DNA from 3 places in the Kitasatospora sp. NPDC090308 genome. Region 1 is predicted to be linked to each of the others. Evidence: riboswitches for the same ligand, from Rfam matches in the RefSeq annotation. Region 1 holds a riboswitch; each other region holds the start of a gene.
What was found. A riboswitch is a leader RNA that binds a small molecule or an ion and turns the genes downstream of it on or off. The one in region 1 is predicted to bind cobalamin.
Positions count from the first base shown of each region.

Region 2: linked by a shared signal. The riboswitch ahead of ACIQVD_RS26045 (prenyltransferase/squalene oxidase repeat-containing protein) and the one ahead of metE (5-methyltetrahydropteroyltriglutamate--homocysteine S-methyltransferase) in region 1 are both predicted to bind cobalamin.
Region 3: linked by a shared signal. The riboswitch ahead of ACIQVD_RS06620 (ribonucleoside-diphosphate reductase subunit alpha) and the one ahead of metE (5-methyltetrahydropteroyltriglutamate--homocysteine S-methyltransferase) in region 1 are both predicted to bind cobalamin.

Region 1 covers NZ_JBIVXY010000021.1:2,347-6,937, forward strand. Annotated here, with positions in the region: gene ACIQVD_RS31365 (FAD-binding oxidoreductase) at 1-1,220, opposite strand, end outside; gene cobF (precorrin-6A synthase (deacetylating)) at 1,471-2,232, shown strand; cobalamin riboswitch at 2,342-2,568, shown strand; gene metE (5-methyltetrahydropteroyltriglutamate--homocysteine S-methyltransferase) at 2,719-4,591, shown strand, end outside.
Region 2 covers NZ_JBIVXY010000013.1:117,904-122,494, forward strand. Annotated here, with positions in the region: gene ACIQVD_RS26030 (hypothetical protein) at 19-552, shown strand; gene ACIQVD_RS26035 (hypothetical protein) at 668-880, shown strand; gene ACIQVD_RS26040 (flagellar hook-length control protein FliK) at 941-1,420, opposite strand; gene ACIQVD_RS26045 (prenyltransferase/squalene oxidase repeat-containing protein) at 1,462-2,556, opposite strand; cobalamin riboswitch at 2,653-2,786, opposite strand; gene ACIQVD_RS26050 (MmgE/PrpD family protein) at 2,994-4,502, shown strand; gene prpB (methylisocitrate lyase) at 4,502-4,591, shown strand, end outside.
Region 3 covers NZ_JBIVXY010000002.1:584,779-589,369, forward strand. Annotated here, with positions in the region: gene ACIQVD_RS06615 (ribonucleotide-diphosphate reductase subunit beta) at 1-129, opposite strand, end outside; gene ACIQVD_RS06620 (ribonucleoside-diphosphate reductase subunit alpha) at 150-2,564, opposite strand; cobalamin riboswitch at 2,734-2,872, opposite strand; gene ACIQVD_RS06625 (GNAT family N-acetyltransferase) at 3,101-3,595, opposite strand; gene ACIQVD_RS06630 (helix-turn-helix domain-containing protein) at 3,865-4,591, shown strand, end outside.

The DNA of each region.
Region 1 (4,591 bases):
TCGAGCAGCAGGTCGACGCCGGTGCGGCCGGTCATCAGCTCGGTGAGCCGGGCCGGGTCCACCGGCCCGGGGCCGAGCATCCGGGAGACCGCGACGAAGCCGGTGCGGGTCAACCGTCCGCCCTCCCAGGTGGGGTGGCACTGGGCGACGGTGTCGTTGGCGCAGCCCGCCATGAACTTCATCGCGCCCAGGTAGTCCTTGGCGGCGACGGTGCGGCCGGTCGGCTGGGTGCCCGCCGCGCGCACCAGGCGGTCGATCTGCCGGTTCGCGCCGTCCGGGTCGCCGACCCAGCAGCCGACGACCTTGCAAGTGGGCGGGTTGCCGCCGGAGATCTGGCAGCTGGCCCAGAGTTCGGGCGGCGCATCGGCGACCCACTGCTGCCAGGCGCCGAGCACCTGCGGGACGGAGCCGGCCGGGAAGGGCAGGACGAAGACGGTCAGACCGGGCGCGGGCGGGGTGTCGAAGGTGAACCGGGTGACCACGCCGAAGTTCCCGCCCCCGCCGCCGCGCAGCGCCCAGTGCAGGTCGGGTTCGTGCTCGGCGTCGGCGGTCAGCACGCAGGAGTCGGCGGTGACGACCTCGGCGGCGGTGAGCCGGTCGCAGGTCAGGCCGTACTTGCGGGCCAGCACCCCGATGCCGCCGCCCAGGGTGAGGCCGCCGATGCCCACGGTGGGGCAGGACCCGCCGGGCAGCAGCCGGCCGGCGGCGGCCAGGCCCGCGTAGACCTCGATCAGCCGGGCGCCCGCGCCGACCTCGGCCCTGCCGTCGGGGTCGACCCGGACGGTGTTCAGCGCGCGCAGGTCGATCACCAGGCCCCGGTCCGGGATGCTGTAGCCGAGGTAGCCGTGGCCGCCGCTGCGGGCGGCGATCGGGAGGCCGTGGCCGCGCGCCACGTCCAGGCAGGCCCGGACGTCGTCGGCGGAGGCGCACTTGGCGACCGCGCCGGGGAGTTGGCCGTCGTTCAGTTCGTTGAAGCCGAGCCGCGCCGTCCCGTACCCGGGGTCGGCGGGCAGCACCAGCCGGTCGCCGAGCCGTTGCCGCAGCGCCTGCCAGTCCGGCGGCGCGGCCCGCCACCCGCGTTGGCGGGGCGGGAACGCCCGCACCGAGCCCGCGTCCGCGCCGGAGGCCGGACCCGAACCCGGGCCCGCACCCGCACCCCGGTCCTGCGCGCGGGCCGGGGAGACGCCCGCCGCGAGCCCCGCCCCCAGTGCTCCGCCCACGGTCAGAAAACGACGACGGTCCATTGTCACGACGCACCTTCCTCCCCCGCGCCGGGCGCACGGAGGCTCTGCGCCGATCGTCACGCCCCGCCCCGCCGCCGCCCGGCCGCGGCCCGCCGGAGTGCGTCCGATGGCCCAGCGCGCGTCCGCGCGCGCACGACGCCCCGCCGGGCTCCGCGCGCCGGGGGCTGCCGGCCGGAGCGCCGACCCGAGCCGGTGGACGCGCCGGGCAGCAGGCACAATCGCCGGTATGCGTACTCTTCTCGTCATCGGCATCGGCGCGGGCGACCCCGACCACCTCACCCTGGAGGCGGTCAAGGCGATCGGCCGCACCGACGTGTTCCTGCTGCTCGACAAGCCGGAGGAACGGCAGGACCTGATGCGGCTGCGGCGGGAGATGATCGCCGAGCACGGCCGGGCCGGGCACCGGGTGGTCGAGCTGGTGGACCCGGCGCGGGACCGGTCGGCGGCCGGGTACGCGGAGGCGGTCGAGGAGTGGCGGGAGCGGCGGGCCGACCTGGTGGAGCGGGCCGTGGCCGAGGAGCTCCCGGACGGCGGGACGGGCGCGCTGCTGGTGTGGGGCGACCCGTCGCTGTACGACAGCGTGACCGCCGTGCTGGACCGGGTCCTGGCGCGCGGGCGGACCGGGTTCGGGTACACGGTGGTGCCCGGCGTCAGCAGCGTCTCGGTGCTGGCGGCCCGCCACCGCACCACGCTGACCCGCACCGCGCGGCCGGTGCGGATCACCACCGGGCGGCGGCTGGCCGCCGAGGGCTTCGGGCCGGGCGCCGAGGACGCGGTGGTGATGCTGGACGGGCAGGCCGCGTTCACCGCCATCGACCCGGCGGGCGTGCACATCCACTACGGGGCGTACCTGGGCACCGAGGACGAGATCCTGGTCTCCGGCCCGCTGGCCGAACAGGCCGACCGGATCGCCGAGTTGCGGGCCGAGGCCCGGGCCCGCAAGGGCTGGATCATGGACAGCTACCTGCTGCGCCGCACCGACGGCTGAACACCGCCCGGGCACCGGCTGACCACCGTCCGCCCGTCCGCCGTCCGCCCGCGCGTCCCACGGACCGGACAGCTGCCGCACTTCGCACCGGAGAACGCCCGGTCCGTTCTACACTGGCCGCGCAACTGGTTCGCCCTGTCCGCCAGGCAGGGCGTCGCAAGAGGGAACCCGGTGGGAATCCGGGACTGCCCCGCAGCGGTGAGTGGGAACGACCGCCGTCATACGCACTGGGTCCGGACGGGCCTGGGAAGCGACGGCCAGTAGGTGCCCGGGAGCGTCGAGCCTCCCCGGGCGGGCCCGCGAGTCCGAAGACCTGCCCGTTGCCCGGGTGCGACCGTTCGCACCCGGTGACCGGTGACCTCGAGGGCGGGTCGGTACGGACACCAGGCGGGCAGGCGCGGTCGAGCGCGGCACCGCCCGGTCTCGGCACCCTTCCGCGCCTCCTGTGCACCGGACCCAGGATCAAGGCTCGCGAGGAGAGTCCCCTTGACTGCGAAGTCCGTAGCCGCGGCAACCGTCCACGGATACCCCCGCCAGGGCGGGAACCGGGAACTGAAGAAGGCCGTCGAGGGCTACTGGCGGGGCACCGTCACCGCCGACGCGCTGCACTCCACCGCCGCCGAACTGCGCTGCGCCAACTGGCGGCAGCTGGCCGGCGCCGGCATCACCGAAGTCCCCACCGGCGACTTCTCGCTGTACGACCACGTGCTGGACACCACGGTCGCCGTCGGCGCGGTCCCGCCCCGGCACCGGGCCGCGTACCAGGCCGACCCGCTGGACGGCTACTTCGCGATGGCGCGCGGCACCCAGCAGGTGGCGCCGCTGGAGATGACCAAGTGGTTCGACACCAACTACCACTACCTGGTGCCGGAGTTGGGCCCGGACACCGTCTTCGCCGCGCACTCCGCCAAGCAGGTCGGCGAACTGCGCGAGGCGCTCGGCCAGGGCTACCGGGCCCGCCCGGTGCTGCTCGGCCCGGTCACCTACCTGCTGCTCGCCAAGCCCGCGCCCGGCGTGGCCGCCGACTTCGAGCCGCTCACCCTGCTGGACCGGCTGCTGCCGGTGTACGCGGAGCTGCTGGCCGACCTGCGGGCGGCCGGCGCCGGGTGGGTGCAGCTCGACGAGCCCGCGCTGGTGCAGGACCGCACCCCGGCCGAGCTGAACGCCGCCGCCCGCGCCTACCGGGAGCTGGGCGCGCTCACCGACCGCCCCAGGCTGCTGGTCGCCTCGTACTTCGACCGGCTCGGCGAGGCGCTGATCACCCTGGCCAAGGCCCCCGTCGACGGCCTGGCGCTGGACTTCACCGGCCCGGCGGCGGGCAACCTGACCGACCTGGCGGCCGTCGGCGGCCTGCCCGGCAAGCGGCTGGTCGCGGGGGTGGTCGACGGCCGCAACGTGTGGATCAACGACCTGGAGAAGTCCCTCGCCACCCTGGCGACCCTGCTCGGCCTGGCCGACACGGTGGACGTCGCCCCCTCCTGCTCACTGCTGCACGTCCCGCTGGACACCGCCGCCGAGCGCGACCTCGACCCGCAGATCGGCCGCTGGCTGGCCTTCGCCCGGCAGAAGGCCGCCGAGACCGCCCTGCTGGCCCGCGCCCTGCGCGAGGGCACCGCCGCCGTCACCGCCCAACTCGCCGCCAACCGGGCCGACCTGGCCTCCCGCGCGGCCTCCCCGATCACCCGCGACCCGGCGGTCCGGGCCAGGGCCGCCGCCGTCACCGAGGCCGACATCCGCCGCGACGCCCCGTACGCCGTCCGCGCCGCGGCGCAGAAGGCCCGGCTCGGCCTGCCGCTGCTGCCCGCCACCACCATCGGCTCCTTCCCGCAGACCGCCGAACTGCGCTCCGCCCGCGCCGAGTTGAACGCCGGACGGATCGACGCGGCGGACTACCGCAAGCGGATGGAGGCCGAGGTCCGCGAGGTGGTCGCCTACCAGGAGCGGGCGGGCCTGGACGTGCTGGTGCACGGCGAGCCCGAACGCAACGACATGGTGCAGTACTTCGCCGAGCAGCTCACCGGCTACCTGGCCACCCGGCACGGCTGGGTGCAGTCCTACGGCACCCGGTACGTGCGTCCGCCGGTGCTGGCGGGCGACATCTCCCGCCCGCACCCGATGACAGTCGACTGGTATCGCTTCGCGCAGGGCCTCACCGACCGCCCGGTCAAGGGCATGCTGACCGGCCCGGTCACCATGCTGGCCTGGTCGTTCGTCCGCGACGACCAGCCGCTGGCCGACACCGCCCGGCAGGTCGCCCTCGCCCTGCGCGACGAGGTGGCGGACCTGGAGGCGGCGGGCGCCGCCGTGATCCAGGTCGACGAGCCCGCGCTGCGCGAGACGCTGCCGCTGCGGCGCTCCG
Region 2 (4,591 bases), on a different contig from region 1:
GGACTGATCACGCTGGCGATGCTGCTCGTCGCACTGGCCTACGCCGCAGCTCAAGCCGCCCGGGACGGCGGACTGGTGGTGCTCGTCGAGGTCTTCCACCACCCGCCGGCGTACGGTGCCGCAGTGCTGGTGCTGATCGTCCTCGCCGTCCTGATCGGGTTCCGTTCCCGAGAGACCAGGAGACTGCTGCTGGTCCCGATCCTCGGCTGCACCCTGTTGGCCTCGCCCTTCGCACTGCTCGGCTTCGGCAGCACGCCGCACAAGACCGCGGACCGGCCGGCTCCCGGCCGGTCCGACCGCAGCCTGGTGATCCACGAGGGCACCGCGGTGATCGATCCGCTCTGGTGGGTCTCGGTGGACGCCGGCTCCGGCCTGACCGCACGGCGGTGGCGGGTCGGCTACTTCAACGGCGACGCCCCCGACAACGCGCTGGCCTCGGCGCAGTGGGACGGACCCGACCGGATCAAGCTGACCACCGAGGGCGGCGAGGTGTTCGTGGTGGCCCTCGACCCGGAGACCGGCCGCCCCGAGCGTCAGGTACGAGTGGGCTGAAGGCTCGGTCCTGCACGGGCGTGACCGACTTCGGTCCGTCAGGGGAGCTCGGGGTGTCGGGGTTCGGGCCGGTGCCGGCCGTGGAACCGTCGAGGATGCCGGGTCGGTACCGCGGGTGCTGGAGCCGGTTGCGGACGGGGGCTTCGAGTCGGTCGAGGGCCACGGCGGCGAGGTCGGCCAGGCGGTGCTCGACGTGTGCCCGGCCCCGGCCGGGGGCCGACGCGTTCCGCAGTGCCTGCTCGACGCCTCGGTCGCGGTCGTGCGCGCCGACCGGCTGCTCGCCGACCGGCTGGTCGGACGGCGGCGGCGGCGGACCAGCGCACCCTGATCGGTCCGGCACCCCGTCCCCGGCCCCGTGTCCGGGGTCGGGGCGCCGGCGTTCCGCCGCTCAGGGCGCGGTGATGCCCGGCTGCGCACCGGCGCCGAAGGACCAGCCCTCGACCTCGCCGGGCGCCGGGTTGTAGCTTCCGGCGCCGAGGCTGCTGTAGGTCCAGGCGGTGCCGTGCTGGGCGTGCCAGTACGACCAGTACGCGCTGCCGCTGGGGTTGGTGCAGGTCGTCGGCAGGCTGTTGACCGTGCAGACGAAGCCGGGGTAGCGCGGGTGGAACGCGTACGAGAACCCGGCGCCGGTGAGCGCCGCCAGGCCGCTGGCCGGGTCGCCCGGGGCGCAGCCGGTCTGGATGCCGCCGCCGAGGGCGGTGAAGTCGACCACGACGGTGACGCCGGTGGTGCCGGAGCAGGCCGCCGCCTGCGCCTGGGGGGCCTGGACGGCGGAGACGCCGAGCAGGCCGGCGGTCAGCGCCGTCGCGGCGGCGATCGAGCCGAGGACGCGGCGGGCCGGACGGGCGGGGGCGAGGGTGTCGCTCATGCGGGTGCTCCTTGGTTTCGGGGGCCAGTCGGTCAGGGCGTTCAGCGGGCCGGGCAGGCGAGGGCGGGCGCGGCGGGGCGGGCGCCGTGGGCGGAGAGGGCGACCAGCGGGGTGCCGCTCAGCCCGAGGACCGCCTGGGCGGTGGCGCGGGCGGCGCTGCCCGGGTCGAAGCCGGTGGCGTCGTAGGCGACCGCGCCCCGGACGGCCGGGTCGGCGGCGCAGCCCTGCCGGAGCTCGACCAGGGCGCTCCAGCCCTTGAGCCCGGCCACGGGGCGTCCGGTGGACAGCAGGGTCTGGGTGGCCAGTCCGGTGCTGTTGGCGTTGGAGGCGGTGGCCCCGGCCGCGGCGAACCCGCCGTCGGCGTTCTGGTGCGCGCTCAGCCAGTTCAGTCCGGCGGCGGCCTTCGCGGCGCGTCCGGTGGCGGCGAGGGCCTGGACGGCGAGCGCGGTGGCGTCCGGGTCGGCGGTGCAGGTGGCCTGGCCGAAGGAGGCCGGGAACCCGCCGTCCGCGCACTGGCTGCCGGCCAGGAAGTCGACGGCGGCGGCCGGGGCCCCGGCGGGGGTGCGGGTGAGGGCGATGACGGCCAGGGACTGGCCGAAGGAGTTGCTGTAGTCGCCCCACTGGGAGCGGTCGGAGAAGCGGCCGGCGGCCGTCCGGAGGGAGCGCAGGCGGGCCGGGAGGTCGACGCCGCCGAAGGCGGCCGGGTTCTCGCCGCGGACCTCGGCGGTGAGCAGCAGTTTGGCGGTGGCTCCGGCGTACGCCTCGGTGGTGCCGTCGCCCAGGTAGCCGGCGGTGTTCTCCGGCCTGGCGAGCCAGGCGGTGGCGCGGGCGGCGGCCGTGTCGGAGCCGTGGGCGGCGGCGAAGGCCAGGACGGCGTCGGCGGTCAGCCCCTGGTCGGGGTAGGCGGTGCCGTCGAAGACGGTCTCGAAGTGGTCGCCGTCGACGAGTTGGCGGGCCAGCCAGCCCGCGGCGGCGGCGTCCGGCCGGAGGGTGGCGGTGCCGGCGGGGAGCGGGACGGCCCGGGCGGGGGCGGCCTGGGCGGGGGCGGCCCGGGCGGGGACGGCCGCGGGGAGCGTGGCCGCGAGGGCGAGCGCCGGTATCGCGAGCAGGCGCAGGGGGCGGCGGAGCACGGTCATGGAGAGCCTTTCCGAACCTGCGCGCGGGGCCCGGAGGAGGTGGCGCGCGGCGGCTCAGCCCTCGGAGCTCCGGCCCGCAGACCACGACGGGAGGAGTGGACGTACACCTCCGCCACCGGGTGATCGGGCTCGCCGTCGACAGCCGTCGACGGCCTACCGTTGCGGGTCAGCGCCGGATTCGGACCGGACTTCCCCCGACGGCGGAGTCGGGAAACATGACGGCCCATCATGGCGAGGCGCCGGAGGCCGGGTCAAGGGCGCGCGCGTCCCGCCGACGGACGTCCCGGTCGGCGCTGCGCCTCCGGTTCTTCGCAGGATTCGCCGATTCACCGGTCCGCCGGGTGCGGATTCCGCAGCTCGGCCTGCTGGACCGCCCGCGGTCCGACCGGCAGTCTCGATCATGCGCACCCCAGCCGCCGACGCCTCCGAGGAGTCCCGTGATCGAGCACCGCGTCCGTGTCCACCCCAGCGCCGACCGCCTCCCGCGCGAGGACCAACTCGCCTGGAAGCTCGCCGAGGTGGCCGCCGGCACCGAGCAACCGGAGGCGGCCTGCGCGGACACGGCCGTCAACCGGGTGATCGACAACGCCGCGGTGGCCGTCGCCTCGCTGCTGCGCCGCCCGGTCGCCGTCGCCCGCGCCCAGGCCACCGCGCACCGGGCCGCGCTCCCGGGCGCCTCGGTGTTCGGCAGCGGCACCCGGGTCTCCCCGGAGTGGGCGGCCTGGGCCAACGGCACCGCCGTGCGCGAACTCGACTTCCACGACACCTACCTGGCCGCCGACTACTCGCACCCCGGCGACAACGTCCCGCCGCTGCTGGCCGTCGCCCAGCACACCGGCCGCACCGGCGCGGACCTGCTACGGGGCGTCGTCGCGGCGTACGAGGTGCACGTCGCCCTGGTCAAGGGCATCTGCCTGCACGCGCACCGGATCGACCACGTCGCGCACCTGAGCGCGGCCACCGCCTGCGGCCTCGGGGCGCTGCTGCGGCTGCCGACCGAGGTCACCTACCAGGCCGTCCAGCAGGCGGTGCACACCACCACCGCCACCCGGCAGTCCCGCAAGGGCGAGATCTCCAGCTGGAAGGCGTACGCCCCCGCGTTCGCCGGGAAGGCGGCGGTCGAGGCGGTGGACCGGGCGATGCGCGGCGAGACCTCGCCGTCGCCGGTCTACGAGGGCGAGGACGGCTTCCTGGCCTGGATGCTGGACGGCCCGTCCGCCGACTACGGGGTGCTGCTGCCGGGGCCGGACGAGCCGCGCCGCGCGATCCTGGACACCTACACCAAGGAGTACTCGGCCGAGTACCAGGCCCAGGCGGTCATCGACCTGGCCCGGCGGCTGCGCGGGAAGGCCGGCCCGCTGGAGCGGGTCCGCTCGGTCGTCCTGCACACCAGCCACCACACCCACCACGTGATCGGCTCCGGCGCGAACGACCCGCAGAAGTACGACCCCGCCGCGAGCCGCGAGACGCTCGACCACTCGATCCCGTACATCCTGGCCGTCGCCCTGGAGGACGGCGGCTGGCACCACGAGCGCTCCTACGCCCCCGAGCGGGCCGGACGCCCGGAGACCGTCGCGCTGTGGCGGAAGGTCACCACCGTCGAGGACCCGGAGTGGACCCGCCGCTACCACGACCCCGACCCGGAACGCCGGGCCTTCGGCGGACGCGTGGTGATCACGCTGGACGACGGCTCGGTCGTCGAGGACGAGCTGGGCGTGGCCGACGCCCACCCGGCCGGCGCCCGGCCCTTCGACCGGCCCGCCTACGAGGGCAAGTTCCGCACCCTCGCCGAGGGGATCGTCGCCCCGGCCGACCAGGAGCGCTTCCTCGCCGCCGCGGCCGGCCTCGCCGAACTCGGGGCCGCCGACCTCGGCGAGCTGTTCCCGGCCGTGGACGCCGAAGCGGTGCGCGCCTTCGACGCGACCCTGCCGAAGGGCCTGTTCTGATGCTGCACACCCGCACCACCCCCGCCCAGCGCCGCCGGGCCTTCCGCGAACAGCTCGCCTCCGGCCGGCTGCTGCGCCTGCCCGGCGCG
Region 3 (4,591 bases), on a different contig from region 1:
GGCGACGTCGGAGTGCAGGTCCACCTCCTCCACGGTCCAGGTGTTCTTGATCGCGTCCCGGTACCGGTCGTAGAACGACGGGTAGCGCATCGGACGCAGCGTCAGCTCGAAGCCCGGGTCGAGCAGCATCTTCTTCTGGTCTTCGGTGCTCACTGGCAGGCCTCGCAGGACTCGGGGTTCTCCAGCGAGCAGGCGATGGCGTCCTGCTCGGCCTGGGAGAGGGCGGGGGTCTGCACCGGCACGGGGGCGGCGGTGCGGGTGGCGCCGGACGCGGCCTGGGCGATCCGGGTCGCCGGGCGCGAGCGCAGGTAGTAGGTGGTCTTCAGACCGACCTTCCAGGCGTAGGAGTACATCGAGGAGAGCTTGCCGATGGTCGGCGCGGCCATGAACAGGTTCAGCGACTGGCTCTGGTCGATGTACGGCTGGCGGGCGGCGGCCAGGTCGATCAGCGCGCGCTGCGGCAGCTCCCACGCCGTGCGGTACAGCGAACGGACCTCCTGCGGCAGCCAGTTGAACTCCTGGATGGAGCCGTTGGCGTCGCGCAGCGCGTCCCGGGTCTGCTGGTCCCAGACGCCCAGCTCCTTGAGCTCGCGCACCAGGTACGGGTTGACCTGGAGGAACTCGCCGGACAGCGTCTCGCGCTTGAACAGGTTGGAGACCTGCGGCTCGATGCACTCGTAGACGCCGGCGATGGACGCGATGGTCGCGGTCGGGGCGATCGCCAGCAGCAGCGAGTTGCGCAGGCCGACCTCGGCGATCCGGGCGCGCAGCGCCTCCCAGCGCCCGGTCCACCGCGGGTTGGCGCTGCCGAAGTGGTCGACGTGCAGCTGGCCGCGGGCGGCGCGGGTCTCGCCGTACGCCTCGTGCCGGCCGAACCGCTCGGCCAGGTCGGCGGAGCGCTCGTACGCGGTGAGCATGATGCGCTCGGAGATCAGGGTGGAGAGGGTCTTGGCCTCGGCGGAGTCGAAGTCGATCCGCAGCTGGAAGAAGACGTCCTGCAGGCCCATCACGCCCAGGCCGACCGGCCGCCAGCGGGAGTTGGAGGTGCCGGCCTCGGTGGTCGGGTAGAAGTTGATGTCGATCACGCGGTCGAGGAAGGTCACCGCGGTGCGGACGGTGGCGTCCAGCCGGTCCCAGTCCATCGCGTTCAGCAGGTCGGCGGCGGTGGCGCCGGGGGCGACGTGCGCGCCCAGGTTGACCGAGCCGAGGTTGCAGACCGCGGTCTCGGAGTCGTCGGTGACCTCCAGGATCTCGGTGCACAGGTTCGAGGAGTGCACCGTGCGGCCGGGCAGCGCGGTCTGGTTGGCGGCCCGGTTGGAGGCGTCCTTGAAGGTCATCCAGCCGTTGCCGGTCTGCGCCAGGGTGCGCATCATCCGGGCGTACAGGGTCTGCGCGGGGATGGTGCGCACGGCCTTGCCGGCCAGCTCGGCCTTGACGTACGCCTCGTCGAACTCGGCGCCCCACAGGTCGACCAGCTCCGGCACGTCGGCCGGGGAGAACAGCGACCAGTCGGCGTCGGCGTTGACCCGGCGCATGAACTCGTCCGGGATCCAGTGCGCCAGGTTCAGGTTGTGGGTGCGCCGGGCCTCCTCGCCGGTGTTGTCGCGGAGCTCCAGGAACTCCTCGATGTCGGCGTGCCAGGTCTCCAGGTACACGCAGGCCGCGCCCTTGCGCCGGCCGCCCTGGTTGACCGCCGCCACGGAGGAGTCCAGGGTGCGCAGGAACGGCACGATGCCGTTCGACTTGCCGTTGGTGCCGCGGATCAGCGAGCCGCGGGAGCGGATCCGCGAGTAGGACAGGCCGATGCCGCCGGCGTGCTTGGAGAGCCGGGCGATCTGCGCGTACCGGTTGTAGATCGAGTCCAGGTTGTCCAGCGGCGAGTCCAGCAGGTAGCAGGAGGACATCTGCGGGTGCCGGGTGCCGGAGTTGAACAGCGTCGGCGAGCTGGTCAGGTACTCCAGCCGGCTCATCAGGGTGTACAGCTCGGCGACCTCGCGCACCGACTCCTCGGTGGTGCCGACCGCCAGGCCCGCCGCCACCCGCAGCAGGAAGTGCTGCGGGGTCTCGACCACCTTGCGGGTGATCGGGTGGCGCAGCAGGTAGCGGGACTGGACGGTGCGCAGGCCGAAGTACTCGAAGCGGTCGTCGCCCGCCTCGTCGATCAGCGAGTCGAACAGCCCGGCGTGCCCGGCCACGAACGCGGCGGTGGCGTCGCCGATCAGGCCCTCGGCGTGGCCCACGGCCACCGAGGAGGAGAACGAGGTGACGCCCTGGGTGGCGGCCTCGTCGCGGATCTCCAGCGCCAGCAGGCGGGCGGCCAGCTTCGAGTACTGCGGGTCCTCGGCGATCATCGACGCGGCGGCCTCCACGGCCAGCCCGCGCAGCTCGGCGAAGTCCGAGCCAGCGTGGCGGCCGCGCAGCGCGGCGGCGGCGACGTGGCCGGGGTCCACCTGGGGGAGGTCGGTGCTGCGGTCGGTGAGCAGCCGGAGCAGCGCCGCACCGGGGTCGGTGAAGGCGTCGGCGGATCCCTGGGACGGCAGGGTGACTGAGGCGGCGACGGTCAAGGCGCACTCTCTCCTGTGGCGGCGGACGTGGCTCGGGTTGTCCGGCACCGCACGCGGCCAGGGGAGGGCGGCACGAAGGAACGAGAACGCGTTCCGGCGCGCGAAGACCACCCCCGGTCCGCCCGCGAGACCGGACGGCAAAGCTGTGCTGCATGGCGTCTGCGGGGATGCCGTGTCGCACACCGTCGGCAGGTCCTCGGACTGCGCGGGCGTCGCAGCAACCCGCTCACCGTTGCGGGGCAGTCCCGGATTCGCACCGGATTCCCCTGCGTCGACAGCGAGAGTGAGCATACATGTTGTGGTGGCTGGAACTGGAAGCACCAGATGTAGTAGCGCGTGTCGCGTCGGCGGTGCCGCGCGTAGACAACGAAACCGTCCGCGAACCGTCCGCCGGCCGCCCACGAACCGTCCGCCGACCGCCCACGAACCGTCCGCGAACCGCCCACTGACGGCCCGTGGGCCCGCCCGTGAACCCGCCCGCGGACGGCCCGCGGACGGCTTCGGGTCCGGGCTCGGGGCCCGGCTCGGGCCCGCCCTCAGAACCGCGTCGTGTAGACCCACAGGTCCGTGCCGGGCGCCGCCGACCAGTCCCGCGCGGGGCTGCGGACGAAGCCCAGGGCGTCGTAGATCCGGTGCGCGGCGGTCATCGACGGCCGGGTGGAGAACGCCATCCCGGCCAGCCGCAGTTCCCGGCTGCGCGCGATCGAGGCCCGCACCAGGGCCCGGCCGACACCGCGCCCGCGGGCCGCCGCGCCGACCGCGAGCATCCGGATCTCGCCCTCGTCGGGGTGCGCGACGTCCGCCCACGCGGTGCCGCCGGGCGCGAAGGTCACGCAGCCGAGCACCGCCCCGCCGTCGTCGACGGCGACCAGGAGCTCGGCCTCCCGGTTGCGGCGGGCGGCGTCGCGGAGGAGTGCGGCGTAGGGGGAGTCGGGGCGGGTGTGGCCGTCGCCGACGAAGGCTTCGACGCTGACCTCCCCGGCTCCGGCGAGGTCGCGGTCGAGGGCGCGGCGGACGGTCGGGGAGCGCATCCGGACAGTGTGCCGGACGGCCGACGGCGCGGGTCGGCCAGGTCCGGGTCGAACGGGTAGCCGCCCGGCCGGTGCACGTCGTCGCGGCCGTGCCGGCCGTTGCGGTCCAGGTCGCGGCCGACCAGGACGCCGAGGAGTCCGAAACTGCCGAGGAGGCCCAGCAGGGCGAGTGCGGTGGTCATGCCTCCACTGTCCGCGCCCGGCCGGGGCCGGACGAGTGGCAGGAACGCACCATTGCCACGAAATCCTGCCACTGCCATGCTGGCCGGATGCGGAAGCTGGAGAACGTCGCCGTCGTGGTGCTGGAGGAGGTCCACCCCTTCGAACTGGGGGTGGCCTGCGAGGTGTTCGGCCTGGACCGGAGCGAGAGCGGCCTGCCGGTCTACGACTTCGCCCTGGTCGGCGACCGCCCCGGCCCGATGCGCACCCACTCCGGCTTCACCGTCGACGTCCCGCACGGCCCCGAGCGGATCGCCGGGGCCGACCTGGTGATCGCCACCGCCACCGGCATCCGCGCGCACTACCCCGAGGAGGTCTGCGCGGCGCTGCGGGCCGCCCACGACCGCGGCGCCCACCTGCTGTCGATCTGCTCCGGCAGCTTCCTGCTCGGCGCGGCCGGCCTGCTCGACGGCCGCCGCTGCACCACCCACTGGCGCTACGCCGACCTGATGGCCGAGCGCTTCCCGCTGACCACCGTCGAACCCGGCGTGCTGTACGTGGACGACCACCCGGTGATCACCTCGGCCGGCACCGCCGCGGGCATCGACGCCTGCCTGCACCTGGTCCGCAAGGTGCAGGGCGCCGAGGTGGCCCGGGCGATCGCCCGCCGGATGGTGGTCGCCCCGCACCGGGACGGCGGCCAGGCCCAGTTCATCAACCGGCCGGTGCCCGAGGGCGGCGGCGAGTCGCTGGCCGGGGTGCTGGAGTGGATGCGCCGCCACCTCGACCGGGAGACCGGCGTCGACCAGCTCGCCCGGCTCGCCCACATGTCGCCGC